3 regions of the Nonomuraea sp. NPDC052634 genome follow, and region 3 is predicted to be linked to each of the others. Evidence: riboswitches for the same ligand, from Rfam matches in the RefSeq annotation. Region 3 holds a riboswitch; each other region holds the start of a gene.
The links. Region 3 has a riboswitch for cyclic di-AMP ahead of AB0K67_RS08855 (C40 family peptidase). Riboswitches for the same ligand answer to the same signal wherever they lie in the genome.
Positions count from the first base shown of each region.

Region 1: linked by a shared signal. The riboswitch ahead of AB0K67_RS06725 (CHAP domain-containing protein) and the one ahead of AB0K67_RS08855 (C40 family peptidase) in region 3 are both predicted to bind cyclic di-AMP.
Region 2: linked by a shared signal. The riboswitch ahead of AB0K67_RS15070 (C40 family peptidase) and the one ahead of AB0K67_RS08855 (C40 family peptidase) in region 3 are both predicted to bind cyclic di-AMP.

Region 1 is NZ_JBFATY010000001.1:1,472,800-1,479,548, forward strand. Features, by position in the region: gene AB0K67_RS06710 (hypothetical protein) at 1-695, opposite strand, end outside; gene AB0K67_RS06715 (aldo/keto reductase) at 789-1,610, shown strand; gene AB0K67_RS06720 (Gfo/Idh/MocA family oxidoreductase) at 1,700-2,653, shown strand; cyclic di-AMP (ydaO/yuaA leader) riboswitch at 2,771-2,907, shown strand; gene AB0K67_RS06725 (CHAP domain-containing protein) at 2,920-3,618, shown strand; gene AB0K67_RS06730 (hypothetical protein) at 3,772-4,206, opposite strand; gene AB0K67_RS06735 (hypothetical protein) at 4,320-4,859, shown strand; gene AB0K67_RS06740 (YciI family protein) at 4,990-5,298, opposite strand; gene AB0K67_RS06745 (extracellular solute-binding protein) at 6,074-6,749, shown strand, end outside.
Region 2 is NZ_JBFATY010000002.1:524,796-531,544, forward strand. Features, by position in the region: gene AB0K67_RS15060 (branched-chain amino acid aminotransferase) at 1-385, opposite strand, end outside; gene AB0K67_RS15065 (3-isopropylmalate dehydrogenase) at 631-1,677, opposite strand; cyclic di-AMP (ydaO/yuaA leader) riboswitch at 1,777-1,918, shown strand; gene AB0K67_RS15070 (C40 family peptidase) at 2,132-2,536, shown strand; gene serA (phosphoglycerate dehydrogenase) at 3,207-4,796, opposite strand; gene AB0K67_RS15080 (hypothetical protein) at 5,157-5,894, shown strand; gene AB0K67_RS15085 (MFS transporter) at 6,110-6,749, shown strand, end outside.
Region 3 is NZ_JBFATY010000001.1:1,963,871-1,970,619, forward strand. Features, by position in the region: gene AB0K67_RS08830 (sugar ABC transporter permease) at 1-256, shown strand, start outside; gene AB0K67_RS08835 (carbohydrate ABC transporter permease) at 253-1,170, shown strand; gene AB0K67_RS08840 (glycosyltransferase family 4 protein) at 1,177-2,265, opposite strand; gene AB0K67_RS08845 (M48 family metallopeptidase) at 2,274-3,824, opposite strand; gene AB0K67_RS08850 (hypothetical protein) at 3,836-4,654, opposite strand; gene AB0K67_RS08855 (C40 family peptidase) at 4,728-5,171, opposite strand; cyclic di-AMP (ydaO/yuaA leader) riboswitch at 5,329-5,492, opposite strand; gene AB0K67_RS08860 (NlpC/P60 family protein) at 6,406-6,749, opposite strand, start outside.

The sequences.
Region 1 (6,749 bases), 490 kb from region 3:
ACGGGGTCCTCGCGGCGGTGCGGGTAGTAGGCCAGGGGCTCGCGCGCGGCCAGGTCGGTCAGCCAGCGCAGGTAGTGGTCGCGGCGGACGAGGCCGTTGCGCACGAGCGCGGTGCCGAGCACCACCGTACGCTCGGCCGGGCACTCGGCGCTCGGCGGCTGGGCGCGCAGCCAGGCGAACTCGTGGTGTACGAGGTGCACGCCGGCGCGGCGTACGGCCTCGGCAAGCGCGTCGTCCACGGGCAGCGCGGTGAAGATCGACACGTCGCTGAGGCGCAGCCGGACGGCCGCGGCCAGGCCGAGTGCCCTGCGCAGCGGCCCCGGCGCTGCGCGGGCGCGCAGCAGCGGCCGGAACGGGCCTCCGGCGAGCAGTTCGAGCAGCCGCAGCGTGGCCAGCCCGTCGTCGACCACCACGACGCGGCCCGGTCTGGACAGCAGCCAGCGCAGCTGCACCTTGCCGGAGAAGGCGTCGCCCACGGCCTGCACGTGGCGCGGCATGCGCTCACGCGGCTCGGCCAGCTCCAGGCCCTCGGGCAGCGCCATGGAGCGCAGCTCGCGCCTGGTCGCCTTGAGCGGGCGCAGGCCGGCGCGCGGCACGATGGCGGTGGCCGGGCCGAGCAGCCCGGCATGGTGGGCCTCGACGGCGCACAGCATCTGGAGCGGGGACTCCACCCAGGCCGACGCCTGTTCGACCACTCCTGCCCTCCCGGGTGATGGGCCGTTCACGACCGCTTCAAGCTAGCCCCACCGCCTTAAGCCGCCAGAAACGCGACGTGAACAATGGAGGGTATGAACTCGCTCATGCTCAACACGGACGGCGTGCAGATCCCGCAGCTCGGGTACGGCGTCTGGCAGGTACCGGCCGAAGAGGCCGAGCAGGCGGTCCTGACCGCGCTCAAGGCCGGCTACCGGCACATCGACACCGCCGCCGCCTACGGCAACGAGGAGGGCGTGGGACGCGCGGTGCGCGCCAGCGGGCTGCCCCGCGAGAAGGTGTTCGTGACCACGAAGCTGGCCAACGGCCAGCACCACCGCGCCGAGGCCGCCTTCGAGGAGTCGCTGGCCCGGCTCGGCCTCGACTACGTCGACCTTTACCTCATTCACTGGCCGATGCCCCAGCACGACAAGTACGTGCAGGCGTGGAAGGCCATGGAGAGGATCTACCGGGACGGCCGGGCCAAGGCCATCGGCGTGTCCAACTTCACGGTCGAGACGCTCACCCGGCTCATGAACGAGGCCGACATCGTCCCCTCGATCAACCAGATCGAGCTTCACCCGTACTTCCAGCAGCGCCAGATGCGGGAGTTCCACGAGGCCAACGGCATACTCACCGAGGCGTGGAGCCCGCTCGGCCAGGGCAGGGGGCTGCTCGACGACCCGGCGCTGCGGGTGCTGGCCGACAAGCACTGTAAGACGCCCGCGCAGATCGTGCTGCGCTGGCACCTCCAGATCGGCAACGTGGTGATCCCGAAGTCGATCACGCCGGCCAGGATCGCCGAGAACATCGACGTCTTCGACTTCTTCCTCGACGACGAGGACCTCGCGGCCATCAGTGCGATGAGCAGGGGGCAGCGACTCGGGCCCGACCCCGGCACATTCCACGGGGTGTGAATGTGACGGATGTGACTACCGGACATTTCTGATATTTCCGGCACCACCCGCCATTTAAGCGTTTTTACCTTCCGTATACGATCGCCGGCGTGCGAGATTTCACTTGGGGAATAGCCGCCACCGGCGGCATCGCCCGTACCGTGGGCAAGGTGATCGTGGCGGAACCCGGCATGCGGGTGGCCGCCGTCGGATCGAGAAGCCTGGACAGGGCGCAGGCCCTGGCGGCGGAGCTGGGCGCCGAGTCGGCGTACGGCTCCTACGAACAGCTGTGCGCGGACCCGGCGGTGGACGCCGTCTACGTCGCCACCCCGCACGCCCAGCACCTGCAGGTGGCCGAGGCCGCCATCGCGGCGGGCAAGGCGGTGCTGTGCGAGAAACCGCTGGCCGCGACCGTGGACGACGCCGAGAAGATGGTGCGCCTGGCCCGCGAGGCGGGGGTCTTCCTGATGGAAGCGATGTGGATGCGCTTCAACCCGCTCATCCAGCTGATCAAGGACGACCCGCGCTTCGGCGAGATCCGGTCGGTGCAGGCCAGCTTCGGCTTCGCCCACCCGTACGACCCCGCGCACCGGCTGTGGGCGCCGGAGCTGGGCGGCGGAGCCCTGCTCGATCTGGGGATCTACCCGTTCGGGCTGGCCCAGCTCCTGCTCGGCATGCCCACCGGCCTGCACGTCACCGGTAAGCTCGCCCCGAACGGCGTTGACGCGGAGGCGGCCGGCGTCTTGCTCTACCCCGGCGGCAAGCACGCTCTCGTGGCGACCTCATTGCTCGGGAATTACCCGAACCAGGCCAGCGTTGTGGGTACTCAGATGCGCGCGGACATCCAGGCGCCGTTCTGGGCACCGCAGCGGATCGTGCTCTCCGGGCCGTCGATGGAGCCGGAGGAGCACGTACTCAATCCGGCGGACAACGGTTACGCCGGAGAGCTCCGCGAAGTCCGCGCCGCCACGGCCGAAGGCAGGACCGAATCCTCGATCATGCCTCTTGACGAATCCCTTGCCATGATGGGGCTTCTGGCCGAGGCTCGCAGTCAGCTCGGCTGACTTTACTTTTATGGATTTGTAATCCTCTTGCCTCGTGTATTACCTTATGGGGCATCTTAAGGCATACGTCCGGTTTGTCCGGCTATGTCAGACCATCGCACGAAAGATCACAGGTTTGTCCTGTGACCGCTGAATCCGCCACGTGCGGAACCGGGGACCCACGTCCTTTGGGGTGAATCGGCACTTCGGTGCCGTAGGGCAGCTTCCACGCCCGAACCCGTCAGCTAACCCGGTAAGCGGCATGGAAGCAAGGAGTAATCCCCTCGATGGCCAAGCACCGTCTTACCGCTGTCTCGAAGAACACCATTGCCCGCGCCGTGCTCGGCGCCGGCGTCCTGGCCTCGGCCCTCGGCGTCCCCACCGCGGCCCACGCCGACACCTCGATCGCCGTCGCCGCGGCCACCGCCGCGAAGCACCCGGACACCGCCCGCTCCGCCCACAAGGCGGGCGAGCGGGACGAGACGAAGATCAACGTCACCGCCGACCAGGTGCTCGCGGTCGCCAGGTCACAGATCGGCACCTCCGAGAACGCCAAGGGCGGCGGCACCCCGTACCAGCAGTGGTACGCCAACTCCCAGCGCGCGGCCGAGACCGTCGCCCGCGACGGCGGCAGCCGTACCGCTTACCTGAACGCCGCCTGGTGCTCGATGTTCGTCTCCTGGGTCGGCGAGAAGACCGGCGCCCGCCCGCAGGTCGGCTGGGACGCCTGGACCGTCGCCCACGCCAAGTGGTTCGCCGCCAACAAGCGCTTCGGCCACGAGGCCAAGCCCGGCGCCGTGGTGTTCTTCTCCTGGAAGGGCGGCAAGGCGCTGAAGGACATCCAGCACGTCGGCTTCGTCGTCAAGGACAACCGCGACGGCACCATCACCACCATCGAGGGCAACACCGGCAACGGCAAGGTCGAGGAGCGGGTCCGGCCCAAGTCGCAGGTCGTCGGCTACGGCTACCCCGAGTACGCCTCCTGACGCACTCCCACCGGCGGGTGCTCCCACCTTCTTCGTGACGGCAGAACGCGTGCCCCATCACCGGGGTGCGCGTTTCGTCATGCAGGGCTCTCGAACGCCCGGCGCTGGACGGCGTCAAGCTCGGCGTAGAGCCCCGGGACCGCGACGAGGTCGTCATGCGTGCCGCACTGCACGATCCGGCCGCCGTCGAGTACGACGATGAGGTCCGCCATCCGCACCGTCGGGAAGCGGTGGGTGATCAGCAGCGTGACGGCTCCTGGATGGCACTTCGCCGCCTCGGCGTACCGGGCGAAGACCGCGCTCTCGGACGGGGCGTCCAGCGCGGCGGTCGGCGACCGCGGACGTGGCCGTCTCCGACAAGCTCAGCTCCAGGCGGGCGGTCTCGGCGGTCTGCTCAGTGGCGGCGTCGATGCGTGCGGCGGCGCGGCCGCGTACCAGCAGCGAGGGCAGCACGGCCGCTCCGAGCAGCAGCGGAAGCAGCGGATGCACGGCGGCGAGCAGCGCCACGCCCAGCCCGATCCGCACGGCGTGCTCGGCCACCAGGGCGAGCGCCCACACCGCGAAGTACAGGTCCCTGCTCTCCCGCAATCAATCCAATGTGATCACATCGGTGTGCTACACCCGGGACGGCGACCCGGCACGGTTGGGCCGGTCAATCCGGTGTGATCACATTGGACATCACCTGGGCTTACGATGCTTCGGTGATCCATGGTGAGCGGCCGTCGCACGACGAGCTGGTGTCGATGCTGGGAGTGCCCATCACGGTCGAGGACGCCCGCGCCCGCTGGGGCGGGCTCATCGAGGAGGCGAAGAGCGGCCGGACCGTCATGATCATCCGCGAGCGCTGGGAGTGGGCCGCGCTCGTGCCGCTGTCCAAGGTGGGCGGGGTGCTGACCGGCCTGCCGCTCGTGGGGCTGTCCACCGCGCGGTCCAAGCTGGGCGACCTCGTCCGCCAGGTCGCCGACCCGTACAGCGAGCCGGTGGTGCTCGGACGGCACCGCAAGCCCGTCGCCGGCCTGGTCGGCGCGCACGTCCTGCTCGGCAAGGAGGGCCCCGAACGCCCGTCCGCCGCCGACGCGCTGCTGGTCGGCGGCCACACGATCACGCTCACCCACAACCCGGCCGAAGGGCTGGTGCTGGCCGTCGCCCGCGACCGCGACGGCAGGGAGGTCTCCGCCGGTGCGGGTCACAACGCCCGCGAGGCGCTGCGGGACCTCTCCGAGCCTCCGCCGTGGCCGTGACGGGGCCGTCCACCGGGAAAGGCCGCCCGGTACGGCCGGCTCATCGGCCGCGGGCCGGCCGCGCCGCGGCAGGCGGAGGCCGCCCGGCCGCCGGACGGCGCTTCACCTGAGACCTCGGCGGACCACCGTCTCAGCCGACGGCCCGCGCTCCGAGCATCTCGGCGAGCACCGGGTGCGCCCGCCCCACGTCGATCGTGGTGATCGTGTACGCGGCCACCCCGGCCACCACGAACGGGTCCTCCGCCGCGATCCGTTCGGCCTCCTCGCGATCGACCCCGCACACCACGATCGCCCCGCCCACGGACGTGGGCACCGTCTGCCCGGAGGCCAGGAACACGCCCGCGCGATGGTGCCGCTCCAGGAATGCGACGTGGGCGGCGACGTACGGCCCGGCCGCCTCCTCCGAGCCCGTGTAACGCAGCAACAGCAGATGCAACATCTCACTCCCCTGCTCATCAGTGCCGCCCCATGATGGCACCCACCCCGCACGGACTCCGGTGAGCTGTCCCTTCCCAGCGCCTTTACGTTGTAGATTTCTGAGAACGGAACGCCGTACAGCCGCGACACGGTGCGCTGCTCGGCGGCGAGATCCGCCCACCCGCTCGACGCGGCCCCCCTTCGCCGGCACACGCCGGCCTTCGCGCTCATCCGCCCGCCGAGCCCCAGCTCAGCAGCTTCGGCAGGGACGGATGGAAGGCGCACAGGCGGAGCCTCGCCGAAAACGCGGCTCACCCCCGCGGCGGGCGACACCCAGCCTCGCCGCAACTCGGTCGCCCACGCGGCGGCACAGAGGCAGAGCGCAGGGCCGGTGGGAGCGATGAACACTCCCACGCCGCCCGAGCGCGCCTCGAGCGGCCATCCGGCGCGGCGCACCTCGCCGAGCACACCCCGGCCCGGCCGCTCCCCGCGCCGGCCCGGCCGCCCCCTGGCCACGGGGCGATCCGACCGGCGCTCGAGCGGGGGAGACATGCCCCGATGCGACACAAAAGATGCCTCTTGTGATGGGAGCGCTCCCAATCAGCTCTTTGCGCAGTATATCCCCATAAATCCGGTTTCATTCTTCCAAACCGCCCCATTGGTAACGGTTACGTTTCGCAGCATTGACGGGCCACCCACGCAAGTGCACCCTTTGTGGGAGCGCTCCCAAAAGTTCCACCGCGGCAGAGCGCATGTCGCGGTGCCCTCACATCAATCACCCCCAGAAGGGCTCCACCATGATGATCAGGAAGCGTCGCGGCACCCTGGCCGCGGCCTCGGCGCTGACCGCGGCGGCGCTCGCCGTCGCGTCGTGCGGTTCCGGCGGCACCGCAGAGCAGAGCGGCGCCTCGGCATCCTCCTCAGCCTCGGGGCCGATCACCATCCGCCTGCAGACGTTCGGCGGCGGCAGCAACTTCGGCTACAAGAACGCCGTCGACAAGTGGAACGCCGAGCACAAGGACATCCAGATCCAGTACGAGAACCTGACCGACCAGTTCGAGCAGCAGTACTGGCCGCAGATGATCCAGTGGCTCCAGGCCGGCAGCGGCGCGGGTGACGTGGTCGGCATCGACGAGGGCGGCATGGGCCTGGCCAAGGCGCGCAGCGAGTGGTGGGCGGACCTGAAGGAGTACGGCCTGGAGTCGCGCAAGGCCGACTACCCCGCCTGGAAGTGGGAGAACGGCGTCACCGCCGACGGCAAGCTGTTCGCGCTGGGCACCGACGTCGGCGGCATGAGCCTGTGCTACCGCAAGGACCTGTTCGAGAAGGCCGGCCTGCCGAGCGACCGCGACGAGGTCAGCGCGCTCTGGCCGACCTGGGACGACTACCTCAAGGTGGGCGAGAAGTTCCAGTCGAAGGTCAAGGACACCAAGTGGGCCGACGGCACCAACACGCTGTACCAGGTGGTGCTGT
Region 2 (6,749 bases), on a different contig from region 3:
CGACGAGCAGCTCGAGCGACTCGACGAACGTCTCCTCCGGCAGCTCGGGCATGGCCATGCGCTGGGCCGAGCGGTTGAAGCGGCGGGCGTTGGCGTACGGGCGGAACATCACGATCGAGCCGCCCGCCTGCCGGTACGCCTTGAGGCCCTCGAACAGTTCTTGGGCGTAGTGGAAGACCGCAGTGGCGGGGTCGAGGGTGAGCGGCCCGTACGGCGTGAGCCGCGCGTCGTGCCAGCCCCGGCCCTCGGTGTAGTCGATCGAGACCATGTGATCGGTGAAGATCTGCCCGAAACCCGGGTTCGCCAGTACCTGCTCCCGCTCGGCCGCGGTGCGAGCGTGGTCGGATAGCTGCACGTCGAAGCTGAGCTTCTGAGCGACGGTCATGACGACGATCCTTCTCTCTGCGATCTACCGAAATCTAACGGAACTGCCCGCCGGCTGCGGTTCTGCGCGGCCGCCGCAGGGCGGCCGCGCCGGAAGGCAGTCCGTCCTTCCTATTGTCTCGCTATATGGGATGGCAAGGGGTCAATGGTGCATTAAGCGCACTTTCCCCCTGGTGCTGGGGACACCAAAAAGCGCCCGGCAGTCCTCCTAGGGCCGCCGGGCGCTCGTGAATCGGCTAGGCGACCCTAGCCGGCTACTCGCGCGGTGATGTCGTCGCCGATCTGCTGCGTGCTGCGCGGGGCGGCACCCTCAGCACGCGCCGCGATGTCGGCGGCGACGGCCTGCTCCACCTTGGCCGCCTCGGCGCTCAGGCCGAGGTGGTCGAGGAGCATGGCGACGGACAGGATGGTCGCGGTCGGGTCGGCCTTGCCCTGGCCGGCGATGTCGGGCGCACTGCCGTGGACGGGCTCGAACATGCTGGGCGCGGCGCCGGTGGGGTTGATGTTGCCGCTGGCGGCCAGGCCGATGCCGCCCGCGATGGCGGCGCCGAGGTCGGTGATGATGTCGCCGAAGAGGTTGTCGGTGACCACCACGTCGAAGCGCTCGGGCTGGGTGACGAAGAACATCGAGGCGGCGTCGATGTGGGAGTAGTCGACGCTGACCTCGGGGTATTCGGCGGCCACGCGGTTGACCGTACGCTGCCACAGGTCGCCCGCGTAGGTGAGGACGTTCGTCTTGTGGACGAGCGTGAGCTTCTTGCGAGGGCGCGACTGCGCCTTGTCGAAGGCGTAGCGCACCACGCGCTCGACGCCGTAGGCGGTGTTGAGCGACTCCTGGGTGGCGATCTCGTGCGGGGTGCCGCGCCGCATGGCGCCGCCGGTGCCGGCGTAGAGGCCCTCGGTGCCCTCGCGGACGACGATCATGTCGATGTTCTCGGGCGGCGTGTCGGCCAGCGGGGTGCGCACGCCGGGGAACAGCTTGACCGGACGCAGGTTGACGTAGTGGTCGAACTCGAACCGCAGCCGAAGCAGCAGGTCGCGCTCCAGGATGCCGGGCGGCACGCTGGGGTCACCGACGGCGCCGAGCAGGATGGCGTCGTAGCCGCGCAGCTCCTGGAGCACCGAGTCGGGCAACGTCTCGCCGGTGCGGTGATAGCGTGCGGCGCCCAGGTCATAGTGGGTGGGCTCGATCTTCGTGCCCACCGCCTCCAGGACCTTGAGTCCTTCTGCGACGACCTCGGTGCCGATGCCGTCACCGGGGATGACAGCCAAGCGGATGTTACGCGACTCCATGGGCGGTACCTTACCGGCTCGTCTCGACTGACGAACACATCATCTCACTGTCCGGACGTCCGATTTTAGACGTATTGCGACCTTTTGACCGTTTCGTTAGAGTCCGTCAGGCCTAATCCACGCAGCAGCTGCGTGGAGCCGGGGACCCAACCTCCCCCAGGGGCGAATCGGCGCACGCCGTAGGGCTGCCTTCCAGGCCCGAGCCCGTCAGCTAACCCGGTCGGCCGCATGGAAGGACAGACCCCTGTCTCGCATCGCCATCGCCCTGGCAGGCGTCGCCGCCGGGCTCATCGCACTCCCCTCTCCGGCCTTCGCCGACCCCGGCGAGAGCCGCGACCCCGCCGGCCCGGACACGAGCCCGGCCGGCTCGATCACCCTCACCGGTCCTCAGGTCAAGCGCATCCTGGAGAAGCGCCGGCCTAGGCCCGCCTGGAAGGTCGCGCTCAAGTTCGCCATGCGCCAGCGCGGCACCCCGTACGTGTGGGGCGGCACCGGCAACGGCGGCTACGACTGCTCCGGGCTGATGCTCAGGGCGTACAGGAAGGCGGGGATCCACCTGCCGCGTACCGCCGCCGAGCAGTACCACGCGTTCTCAAGAAAGATCGGATGGAACCAGCTCAAGCCCGGTGACCTGGTCTTCTTCAGCGGCCTCGGTCACGTGGGCATGATCTCCAAGCCCGGATACATGGTGCACGCGCCACGTTCAGGCGACGTGGTGAAGGAGGAGAAGCTCTCCGAGTGGCGCCGTCAGGCGTTCGTCGGCGCGGTCAGACCGGATCCCAAGGGCGTCCGCCAGTGGGCCAAGGTGCTCGAACGGCGCAAGGAACCCGCACCGCCGATGCTCACCGCCACCCTCTGAACCTCACCCCTGCGACCACCGGACCACACCCATGAACTCCGGCCGCACTCCGGCGACGACCGGCCCCGTGCGACCAGCGCGGGGCCGCTCGTACTCACCTGCTCTGGGGGGCTCCGCCGTTGTCGCGCCGGTCCAGGGCCATCTGGACGGCCTCGGTGGCCTCGTCCTCGTGGTCCTCGGCACGGTTGTAGGCATACATCTCGTACATGTGACTCATCTCGCTTCGCGGACGCGTTCCTGAAAGAGAGGGGGAAGCCGGGCTCCGGTCGCGAGCCCGATCGGGCCTGATCTCGTGGTCCGGGTTGCGGACCGGGCGAAGGGACTTAACGGCCGACACATGCGCCGCTCACCGCGGCGGGTATGTCGACCTGCCCTAACAGGCCCCGCCGCGGCAGGTAATGAGTACGAGAACCTGGCGCATCACCGGCTACAGTACCCGAGGATGAAGCTTGGATGTCCTACTATCTCGCATCCTGAGACGGAAAAGGGCCGCCACCCGAAACGGGTGACGGCCCTTCGCAGGTCAAAGGGGTATTGACCCCAAGCCGGCCGGCCGAAAGGCGCGGCCCTCCGGATCAACCGGGGGCCCGCCCCGTCCGCCCGGCCGGGCTCAGGCTCAGTCCTCCGGATCAACCGGGGGCCCGGCCCATCCGCCCGGCCGGGCTCAGGCTCAGTCCTCCAGGTCGACCGAGCGGCCGCTCTCGGCGCCGATCTCGGCGCCGATCTGCTCGACCACGTCGGCCGGGATCGCCGAGTCGACGGTCAGCGCGATGAGCGCCTTGCCGCCCTTGACGTCGCGGGCCACCTGCATCGAGGCGATGTTGATGCCGTGCTCGCCGAGCAGCCGGCCGACCACGCCGACGATGCCGGGGCGGTCGGTGTAGGTGAAGAAGCACAGGTGGGCCGTCGGCTCGATCTCCATCTCGTAGCCGTTGACCTCGACGATCTTGGTGATCTGGCGCGGCCCGGACAGCGTGCCCGAGACCGAGACCGTGCGGCCGTCGGCCAGCACGCCGCGCACGGTGACGACGTTGCGCCAGTCGGGGCTCTCGGAGCTGGTGACCAGCTCGACGTTGATGCCGCGGTCCTTGGCCAGCAGCGGCGCGTTGACGTAGGTGACCTGCTCCTCCACCACGTCGGTGAAGACGCCCTTGAGCGCGGCCAGCTCGATCACCCGGACGTCCTGGGAGGCGATCTCGCCGCGCACCTCGACGTCGAGCTTGGTGGCCACCTCGCCGGCCAGCGCGGTGAAGACCCGGCCCAGCTTCTCGGCCAGCGGCAGGCCCGGCTTGACGTCCTCGGCGACCACGCCGCCCTGGACGTTGACCGCGTCGGGCACGAACTCGCCCGCCAGCGCCAGCTTCACGCTCCGCGCCACCTGGGTGCCGGCCTTCTCCTGGGCCTCGTGGGTGGAGGCGCCGAGGTGCGGCGTGACGACGACCTGGTCGAGCTCGAAGAGCGGGCTGTCGGTGCACGGCTCCTTGGCGAAGACGTCCAGACCGGCCCCCGCGACCCGGCCCTCCTTGATCGCCGCGTAGAGCGCACCCTCGTCGACGATGCCGCCGCGGGCCACGTTGATGATCCGCACGTTGGGCTTGACCTGGTGCAGCTCGCGGTCGCCGATGAGCCCGATGGTCTCCTTGGACTTGGGCAGGTGGACGGTGATGAAGTCAGCCTGCTTGAGCACCTCTTCGAGGCTGACGAGCCGGACGCCCATCTGCGCGGCGCGGGCCGGCGGGAGGTAGGGGTCGTAGGCGATCAGCTCGACGCCGAACGGCGCCAGCCGCTGGGCCACGAGCTGACCGATCTTGCCGAGACCGAGGATGCCGACGGTCTTGCCGTCCAGCTCGACACCGGTGTACTTCGAGCGCTTCCACTCGCCGTTCTTCAGCGCGGCGTGCGCCTGGGGCGTGTTGCGCGCGCTGGCCAGGATCAGCGCGATGGTCTGCTCGGCGGCGCTGGTGATGTTGGAGGTCGGAGCGTTGACGACCATGACACCGGCCTTGGTGGCCGCCTCGACGTCGACGTTGTCGAGACCGACCCCCGCGCGGGCGACCACGCGCAGCTTGGGCGCCGCGGCGATGGCCTCCGCGTCGACCTGAGTGGCGGAGCGGACGATGAGCGCGTCAACGTCGGCGAGGGCGGGCAGCAGCTGGGAACGGTCGGCGCCGTCGGTGTGGCGGACCTCGAAATCGGCGCCGAGAACGGCGAGACCGGCCTCGGACAGCTCCTCTGCGACCAGAACGACGGGCTTGTTCACTGGTGTGGATCCTTAAGGCAAGGCGGGCTGGGGGAGGGACACGTCCACGGATCCCCCCCGGCGGTCCCACAGAGTCTATCGGGCGCTTGTGAACGCGTTCACGAGGGACTCACGATGTGAGACGCGGACCTGAGTACCCACCAGGCGGCAAAGTCATCCACGCGGCTCCCATCTTTGTCTTGATCGGGAGATTTATTCGCCGTTAGCCTGATAAGCCGTGGCCGACTACCTATGGTGCGTCATATGAGCATCGGGAATCCTGCGCTTGCCGACGTGCTCGCCCAGCATGGCACTCCTCACCGCCTCCTGGGCGCTCTTGCCGACGGTGGAGTCCTGGTGGCAGTGCGACCAGATCGTTCCGTGGTCCTCGGGACCACGCAAGTGGGTGACCGGGTGCTGCTGGGTTACACCAGCCCCGCCACCTATGCCCGGCACCGCGGCAGCCATTCCCTTTCGGCCTGCGACGCCGACACCATCCTGGACATCCAGCGCGTCACCGGGGTGCGCGAGATCGTGATCGACGCGGCCGGCCCAGCCGCCGCGGCCGTGCCCATCGAGGATCTGCACCGCTTCATCACCACGACGCGCACGGGACCCACACCCGTGCTGTCGGGTGCGGCTCCCGCCGCCTACGCCACGGGCGCGATGGCCACCGTGTCACGCGGCGCCGCGCTGGCCCAGGTGGCTCCTCCCTCGCCCGAAGCGCCCGCGCTGCCGTGGGTGCCCGCTCCCCGCCCGCATCTGTCGGGGCCGATGCAGCAGGTGGACCCGGGCTACCGGCGGTGCACGCATCCGATCCTGCCCGCGCTGCGCAAGGCGATCGCGTACCTGCTGGTCGACTTCCCGCTCGTGCACCACGTGTGGATCAGCGAGGCCCGCACGGCCTCCGGCGCCACCGGGATCATGCTGCACGTCAAGGTGCACATGTCCGCGGCCGAGGACGTCGTACGCGACCTGCACCGCCTCGTGCGCGCCCGGCTGCCGCAGTTCGCCGCCTCCGGCGCGCCGATCCTGATGGCCAGGGTCGCCGACGCGCGAAGCGAGCGCCGCATGATCGAGATCGGCGCCCACGTCGTCTGCGCCAGCGTCAACGACTGACCGGCGGAGGGTCCGTTCCGCCCGGGCCCTCCCCCGCCGCGCCCTCACCGCAGCTCCCTCACCGCAGCGCCCTCACCGTTGGGACCGGGCTCGCGCCGACCGGCCACGCCCTCGCCGCACCGGGCCCTCACCACCGGACCGGGGCCGGTTGATTCAGGCCGTTACCGCGAAACTGGGCCCTCCCCAACAAGGCCTCGCTCGGATTCAATGAGGTAATGATCACACCGGGCGCGGGCGAGGCCACCGTCCCGAAGGGCGTGCGGTTCGGCTACGGCATCGGCTCCTTCTGCACCGCCACCGTCAACACGGTGCCCGGCCTGCTGCTGCTGTACTACATGACGAACTTCCTGGCCGTGCCGGCGTGGCTGGCCGGCGTGGTGGTGACCGCGCCGAAGGTCTGGGACTTCATCATCAACCCGCTGGTCGGCCGCTGGTCGGACCGGACCGTCTCGCGCTGGGGGCCGCGCAGGCCCTGGCTGCTCGCCGGCGCGTGCACGATGCCGGCCGCGTTCTTCCTGGTGTTCGCCGGTCCCCCGCTGTCCGGGGTGCCCGCCGCGCTGTACGTCGGCGCCTGCTTCCTCGCCACGGCCACCGCGTACGCGCTGTTCGAGGTGCCGTACAAGGCGATGCCCGGCGAGATGACGCACAGCTACCACGAGCGCACGTCGCTGCTGCAGTGGCGGATGGTCTTCATCGGCGCGGCCACCGCGATCAGCGGCGTGCTCGCGCCGGCGATCGCCACCGGCGAGGGCGAGCACGGCACGCTGGACAGCTACCGCATGATGGGGCTGACGATCGCGGTCATCATGCTCGTGGCCATGCTCGCCTCGTTCTTCGGCACCGCACGCGCGCCCA
Region 3 (6,749 bases):
CCTCCCCACACTGCGGCCGGTCAACGTGATCGTGCTGGTGATCACGGTGATCGAGGCGCTGCGGGCGTTCGACATCGTCTACGCGATCAACAAGGGCAGGAACGGCCTTGAGCTGCTGTCGGTGCTGGTCACGGAGAACATCGTGGGCGAGGCGAGCAGGATCGGGTTCGGCTCGGCGATCGCGGTGATCCTGCTGGTGATCTCGCTGGGGTTCATCGCCACGTACCTGTCGCAGCTGTTCAAGGAGGAGCGATGACGGTCACCGCCCCCGCGTCCGCTCCCCCGTCGCAGGCGGTCACGCCGCCGGCGCGCCGCCCGGTCCGGCCGCTGCGGGTGCTGCTGCACGCGTTCCTGGTGCTGGTGGCGCTGGGGTGGCTGCTGCCGCTGGCGCTCGCCGTGTACGCCTCGCTGCGCCCGTACGAGGAGACCGCCCGCCTGGGCTACTTCTCGCTGCCGGAGAACCTGACGCTCGGCTACTACGCTCAGGCGTGGACGCAGGCCGAGCTGCCCCGCTACTACCTCAACACGCTGTACGTGGTGGTGCCGGGCGTGCTGGTGACGCTGCTGCTGGCCTCGTTCACGGCGTTCGCGATCGCCCGGCTGCGCATCCCGGGGCGCAAGACGCTGCTGATCGTGTTCACCGCGGGGAATCTGCTGCCGCCGCAGGTGCTCATCACGCCGCTCTACACGCTCTACACGATGGTGCCCCTGCCCGCGTGGCTGTCGGACTCGCAGTCGCTGTACGACTCCTACCTGGGGCTGATCCTCATCCACGTGGCGTTCCAGTTCGGCTTCTGCGTGTTCGTGCTGGCGAACTTCATGCGCACGATCCCGGAGGAGATCTCCGAGGCGGCACTGGTGGACGGCGCGGGGGTGTGGCGGCGGTACTGGACGCTGACGCTGCCGCTGTGCCGTCCGGCGCTGGCGGCGCTGGGCACGCTGCAGTTCACCTGGATGTACAACGACTTCCTGTGGGCGCTGGTGCTGATGTCGTCGGGCGACAAGCTGCCGGTCACCTCGGCGCTGAACAACCTGCGCGGCCAGTTCTTCACCGACTACAACCTGCTGGCCGCCGGGGCGATGCTGGTGGCGCTGCCGACGCTGATCGTCTTCCAGCTCCTGCACAAGCAGTTCGTGGCCGGTCTGACGCTGGGGTCGACGAAGGGGTGACGCTCGTCAGAGCAGGGCGCGGAAGCGGGCGGCCACCTGGTCCCACGACCACTCGGCGGCGATCCACTCGCGGCCGGCCTCGCCCATCTTGCGCGCCTTGTCGGGGTCGGTGAGCAGCTCGATCACCGCCTCGGCGATCTCGCGGGGGTCCTCGCCGTTCACGACCAGGCCGGTCTCGCCGGGACGTACGGCATCGGGCGCGCCGCCCGACCGGCCCGCGATGACCGGCAGCCCGGTCGCCGACGCCTCCAGGAACACGATGCCGAGCCCCTCCACGTCCACGCCGCGCAGGCGGGTGCGGCACGGCATCGCGAAGACGTCCGCAGCCGCGTAGTAGCCGGGCAGGTCGGCCGCCGGGACCGTGCCCGCGAATCTGATCGACTCGTGCCCGTCGGCCAGCCGTTCCAGCGTCCGCCGGTACGAGCCGCCGCCCACCAGCAGCAGCACCGCGTCCGGCACCGAGCGCAGCACCCGCGGCCAGGCCCTGATGAGCCGGTCCTGGCCCTTGCGCGGCACCAGCCGCGACACGCACACCACCACCGGGCGGCCCGCGAGCCCCAGCCGGGCCTTGGCCGGCCGGTCGGCCGGGGCGGGGCGGAACTGCTCGACGTCCACGCCGGGCGCGAGCCGTACCAGCTTGTCCTGGGGGATGGCGGCGGCGAGCCTGGCGCGGGTGTAGTCGCCCAGGTACGTCACCACGTCCGCGTGCTCCCCGATCCTGCGCAGCACCGAGCGGAAGCCGGGCGCGCTCGCCCACGACGCCTCGTGGCCGTGGGTGAGCATCACCATCCGCTCGGCGCCCGCCCGGCGCAGGCGCGGGGCGAGCAGGCCGAGCGGCGCCGCCGCCCCGAACACCACGGTCCGCGCGCCGCACGCGGCGACCAGCCCGGCCGCCCTGCGGGCGACGGCCGGGGTGGGCAGCATGAGGCGCGTCGGGTGCCGCACCACACGGTACGGCTGGCGCCGGTCGAACTCGGCGCTGCCCGGCCAGGCGGGGGCGTAGACCGTCACGCCTGGCGTGCGCAGCGCCAGTCCGTGCACGAACGACTGGATCCCGCCCGTGCGGGGCGGGAAGTCGTTCGTGACGAAGAGCACGGGATGTGTCACGGCAGGGGTACGCCGTTCAGCCGCGCCCACGCGCGGGCCATGGCGATGCGCTCGGGACTTGACGGATGGGAGGCATAGAGCACATATTCCACCGCATTCGGCGTCAAGTCGGAAATGTTGGTTGTGGCCAGGCGCTTCTGCATGGCGATGAACGTGGCCGGATCCCGCGTCAGATCCAGCGCGTGCACGTCGGCCCTGGCCTCGATGTGGCGGCTGATGAGGTTCTGAGCCGGGCCCAGCAGGAACCCGCCGATCGTCATCAGCCCCATGAGCGCGCCGACCGCCCTCGGATCGGTGATCGACATGACCTTCGTACGCCGCCGCAGCGGGTCGAAGATCACGTACAGCAGGATCGCGCCGAAGGCCGAGCCGAGCGCGCCGATGAGCGTGCCGTGCAGCACGTCGTCGTACTTGGCGTGGCCCAGCTCGTGCGCCACGACCAGCTCCACCTCCTTCTGCGGGGCCTGGAGCAGCGTGTCGTAGACGACGATCCTGCGGGTGGCGCCGAAGCCCGACACGTACGCGTTGAGCGCCGTCGTCCTGCGCGAGGCGTCGGCCACCAGCACGTCCTTCACCGGCACGCCGTCGCGCGCGGCCATGTCGAGCAGGTTCGTCCGCAGCGTGCCCTGCGGCATCGAGGTGAAGTCGTTGAACAGCGGCTCGAACACCACCGGGTAGACGAACGACGCCGCCACCGTGAACGCGAACGCCCCGGCCGCCGCCGGGATCCACCAGCGCCGCACCTTGCGGGCCAGCGCCACCAGGACCAGCAGCATGAGACAGAGCAGGCCCGTCTCCACGCCCAGGCTCTTCAGCCGGTCGGCCGTCCAGCCCGCCCAGTCCTGCGTGGACAGGCCGTACTCGCGCAGGATCGTCTCGAACCACATGCCCAGGGGCCACCTGAGCGCCTCGACGATCGCCGTGATCACCACCGTGCCGAGGATCACCCGCAGCCACCACGGGCCCCTCAGCCAGGTCAGCACCTTCGCGCCGAACGGGGTGGCCACCAGCACCCCGGCGAAGATGAGCGTGAGCGCCAGCGACAGGTAGCTCGGCAGGCTGGTCGCCGTGTCGAACGCCTCTCCCCTGGCGATCTGGGCGGCGGTGAAGTCGCGGGCCGGGTCGGGCGGGCCTCCGGTCAGCACGTCCCAGGGCGTGGTGAACGCGGCCACGGCGATGATCACGATGCCGAGCAGCACCAGCGCCAGGGCCGCCTGGCGGCGCAGGGCCGGGGTGGTGGTTCCGCGTTCGTCCATGCCCGCACCCTTCCCGCTGCCCAGGGCCTGAACGTGCTCCTTTCCGCCGCCTCCGTCCGAGGCCGGCGTGTTCGTCTGTGCGCCGCTTCCTGCGGCCTCCGCGTCCTGGGCCCGCGTGCCGCTGCCCGCGGCCTCCGCGTCCTGGGCGCCGCTCGCGGCGGGCGCGCCCGGCGGGTGGGCGGCGCCCACCGTGGCCAGCGCCTCCTCCGCCGCGCGAGCGCCGTCCTTCGCCCCCTGGGTCTTCTCCTGGCGGTCCGTCTCCCGGTCGTCCGGGTCTTGTCGTTCGCTCATCTGCCTCCCCTTCACACGAGCTGATCCCGCACGTACGCGCGCCACCGCGCGGTCAGCGTCGCGACGGAGAGCCCGAGCGCGGCGAGTGCCCGATCGGTCCCGCGTACGCGGGCCGCACGGTAGAGCCTCACCAGGGTCCCCTCACCGAACCGGTCAGCGAGGAAGCGACACGCCAGCCAGGCCTCCTGGTACGCCCGCGCGAGCGCGGCAGGGTCGCCGCCGTTCGCCGCGAAAGCCGCAGGTCCGGGCAGAACGGTCGGGAGGCGGCCGGCCCGTACCTCGGCGGCCAGCTCGGCGGCGGCCGTCGTCACGGGCAGCCCGGCGTCGCGGTAGGCGACGTAGTCGGCGAAGCCCTCGTACAGCCAGACGGGCAGGCCGCCGGTGCCGGCGACGACATGGGTGAGCTCGTGGGCGAGGACGACGTCCCTGCCCGAAGGGTTGAGCCTGGCGAACGACTCGGGCACGACGATCACCCGTTCGCCGTCGGCGACCGCTGCGAGCCCGTCCACGCCGCCCACCCGGGCCAGCGCGGCGGCCTCGCGGGCATCGGCCGGTACGACGATCAGGGGGCGTACGGGGCGGGCGAGCACCGCCGAGACCCTTCGGCTCGCCGTGTCGGCCCTGCGCGCCAGCTCGCCGAGCCCCGTGGCGTCGTGGCCCACGACCGTGGACCATGTGCCGCGGCGCACGATGTGCGGGCCCGGCCACAGGTCGCGTACCGGCTGGGGCAGGATCGGCGCGCCGGGCAGCGGGGCGGCGGCCGACGCGAGCGAGGCGGCGGCGAGCACCAGCCCGGCCGCCAGGGCACGTCGGCTCACCTGCTCAGGCACAGCCCCGATGGTAGGTGGTCCCCTGACACGCGAGAGCCCCGTCCGGATCGGGGAGGATCCGCACGGGGCTTCTTCACGCGCCGGGACGGACGGCGCCGACGAAGGACGCCTTACGCCATCCGCTCAGCTTGTCGATGCGTACCCGTTCACCCGTCCGAGGTGAATGGATCATTCTGCCTTTGCCGACGTACATGCCCACATGGCCGAGCCCGTTGAAGAACATCAGGTCACCAGGCTGCAGGTTGCGCCAGGAGACCTTCTTCCTGACGCGGGCGAACTGGCTGCTCGCCACGCGCGGGAGCTTGACGCCGGCCTTCCTCCAGGCGTATTGGACGAGACCGGAGCAGTCGAACGAACCAGGTCCGGTGGCTCCGTAACGGTACGGGTCACCGATCTGCTTCTTGGCCACGGCGACGGCCTTGCTGGCCCTCGCCCTCTGCAGGGCGGCTCTGGCGGCCCTCTTGCGGGCCTTGGCCGAGATGGCGGTGCGGGCGGTGGTGGCCGCCTTCACCGTCATTCCGGCCGCCGCACTGGCTTCGCGGGTCGTCGCCGCCTGAGCCTCGGGGGCATGGAGGACCATACCTCCGGCTGTCACAGTCAACGTGAGTGCGACACCACTCAGGGCAAGGCGGGACAGGCGGGGGTTCTGCAGGGATTCAGACAGGATTTCTCCTTGGGTCTTCCACGAACGCCTACCGGGTTAGCTGACGGATTCGGGCGTGGAAGTCGCCCTACGGCGCGATGGCGCGCCGATTCACCCCTGATCCCTTGGGGACGTGGGATCGCTGGGTCCCCGGCTCCGTGCCTCCTGTCTGCACGGATTCGGCAGGTCGCGCCCCGATCGATGAGTGCGATGGGGATGTCGGGGCCGACCGGCGGATATGTATCTGTCTCACATCGGGAGGGACCGATGATCGGTTCGCGACGACATGGCTTGTCCGCCGCGACGCCAGAAGTTACGCCGAACGGTCACGAATCGGCAAAGCCCGAGTAACGCTGTAAAGATCAGATAGGGGTATTTGTCAGACTCAGAACCGCTGCTGGGACCCAGGCGCCGTGACCAAAATGTGACCTCACTCACAATTCTTTTCCCGCTGCTGTGTAAGGTCCCATCCGCCACAACTGTCACCTTGGTCACAAACGTGAACATCGTTCCCGCGCGATCTCCGGCCTGGGCGAACGGTTGTTGTGACAGACGTAACTTCCGAATTTCCCCGATTTCCGACAGGCCCTAGCAGCAAGATCACGCCCGTGGCCACTGATCAAGTCCGTCGCCACCACGCTCCCTACGAAGTGGCGTAGTAGAAGGAGAGCGACGCGATTCACACATCGAAGAACGGCGACTAAAAGGAATAGCGGCTCCACATGGTGACCGATCGAAAACGGCCGGATGGCAGGCTTTCGGGCCGGTTCCCCGCCCCGCCGGACCGGCCTCGTCACCAAGCCCGAGATCCCCCTGCCACTCGGCTGGATCGCACCCCACCGGATCGGCCGAAGCCGGTTCACCACCCCACCGGACCGGCCGAAGCCGGTTCCCCACCCCACCGGACCGGCCGAACCCCGCAGACCGGCCGAAGCCGGTTCCCCGCCCCGCGGAGCGGCCGAATGGGCGGGCGATGGCCTTGGAGGAGCGCTGACAAAAGCGGCCGGCCCGCTCATAGAGGCTGCGCGCTACGTCGCAGACCTTCGTACGAGCGGGCCGGCCCTTGAGAAACGGGTGCAACCAGGCGGGTCACCCCGCCACGTCAGCCTTACGGGCGGATCGCGCCGACGAGGCGGCGGCCGTACGCGGAAAGCTTGACCACCTTGACGACGTCACCCGTCTGCGGCGCGTGGACGATTTGCCCGTTGCCCGCATAAATACTGACGTGCCCCAAACCCTCGCTGAAGATGAGGTCACCGGGCTGGAGGTCGTCGAGCGACACCCGCCGGTTCGCGCCCCACGCCCACTGCTGCCAGGTCGTCCGCGGTAGCCGCACGCCCGCGGCCGCCCACGCCGCCTGAGTGAGCCCCGAGCAGTCGTACCCGCCTGGACCGGTGCCGCCGAACACGTACGGCTTGCCGATCTGCGCGTACGCGAACCGCAGCACCGCCG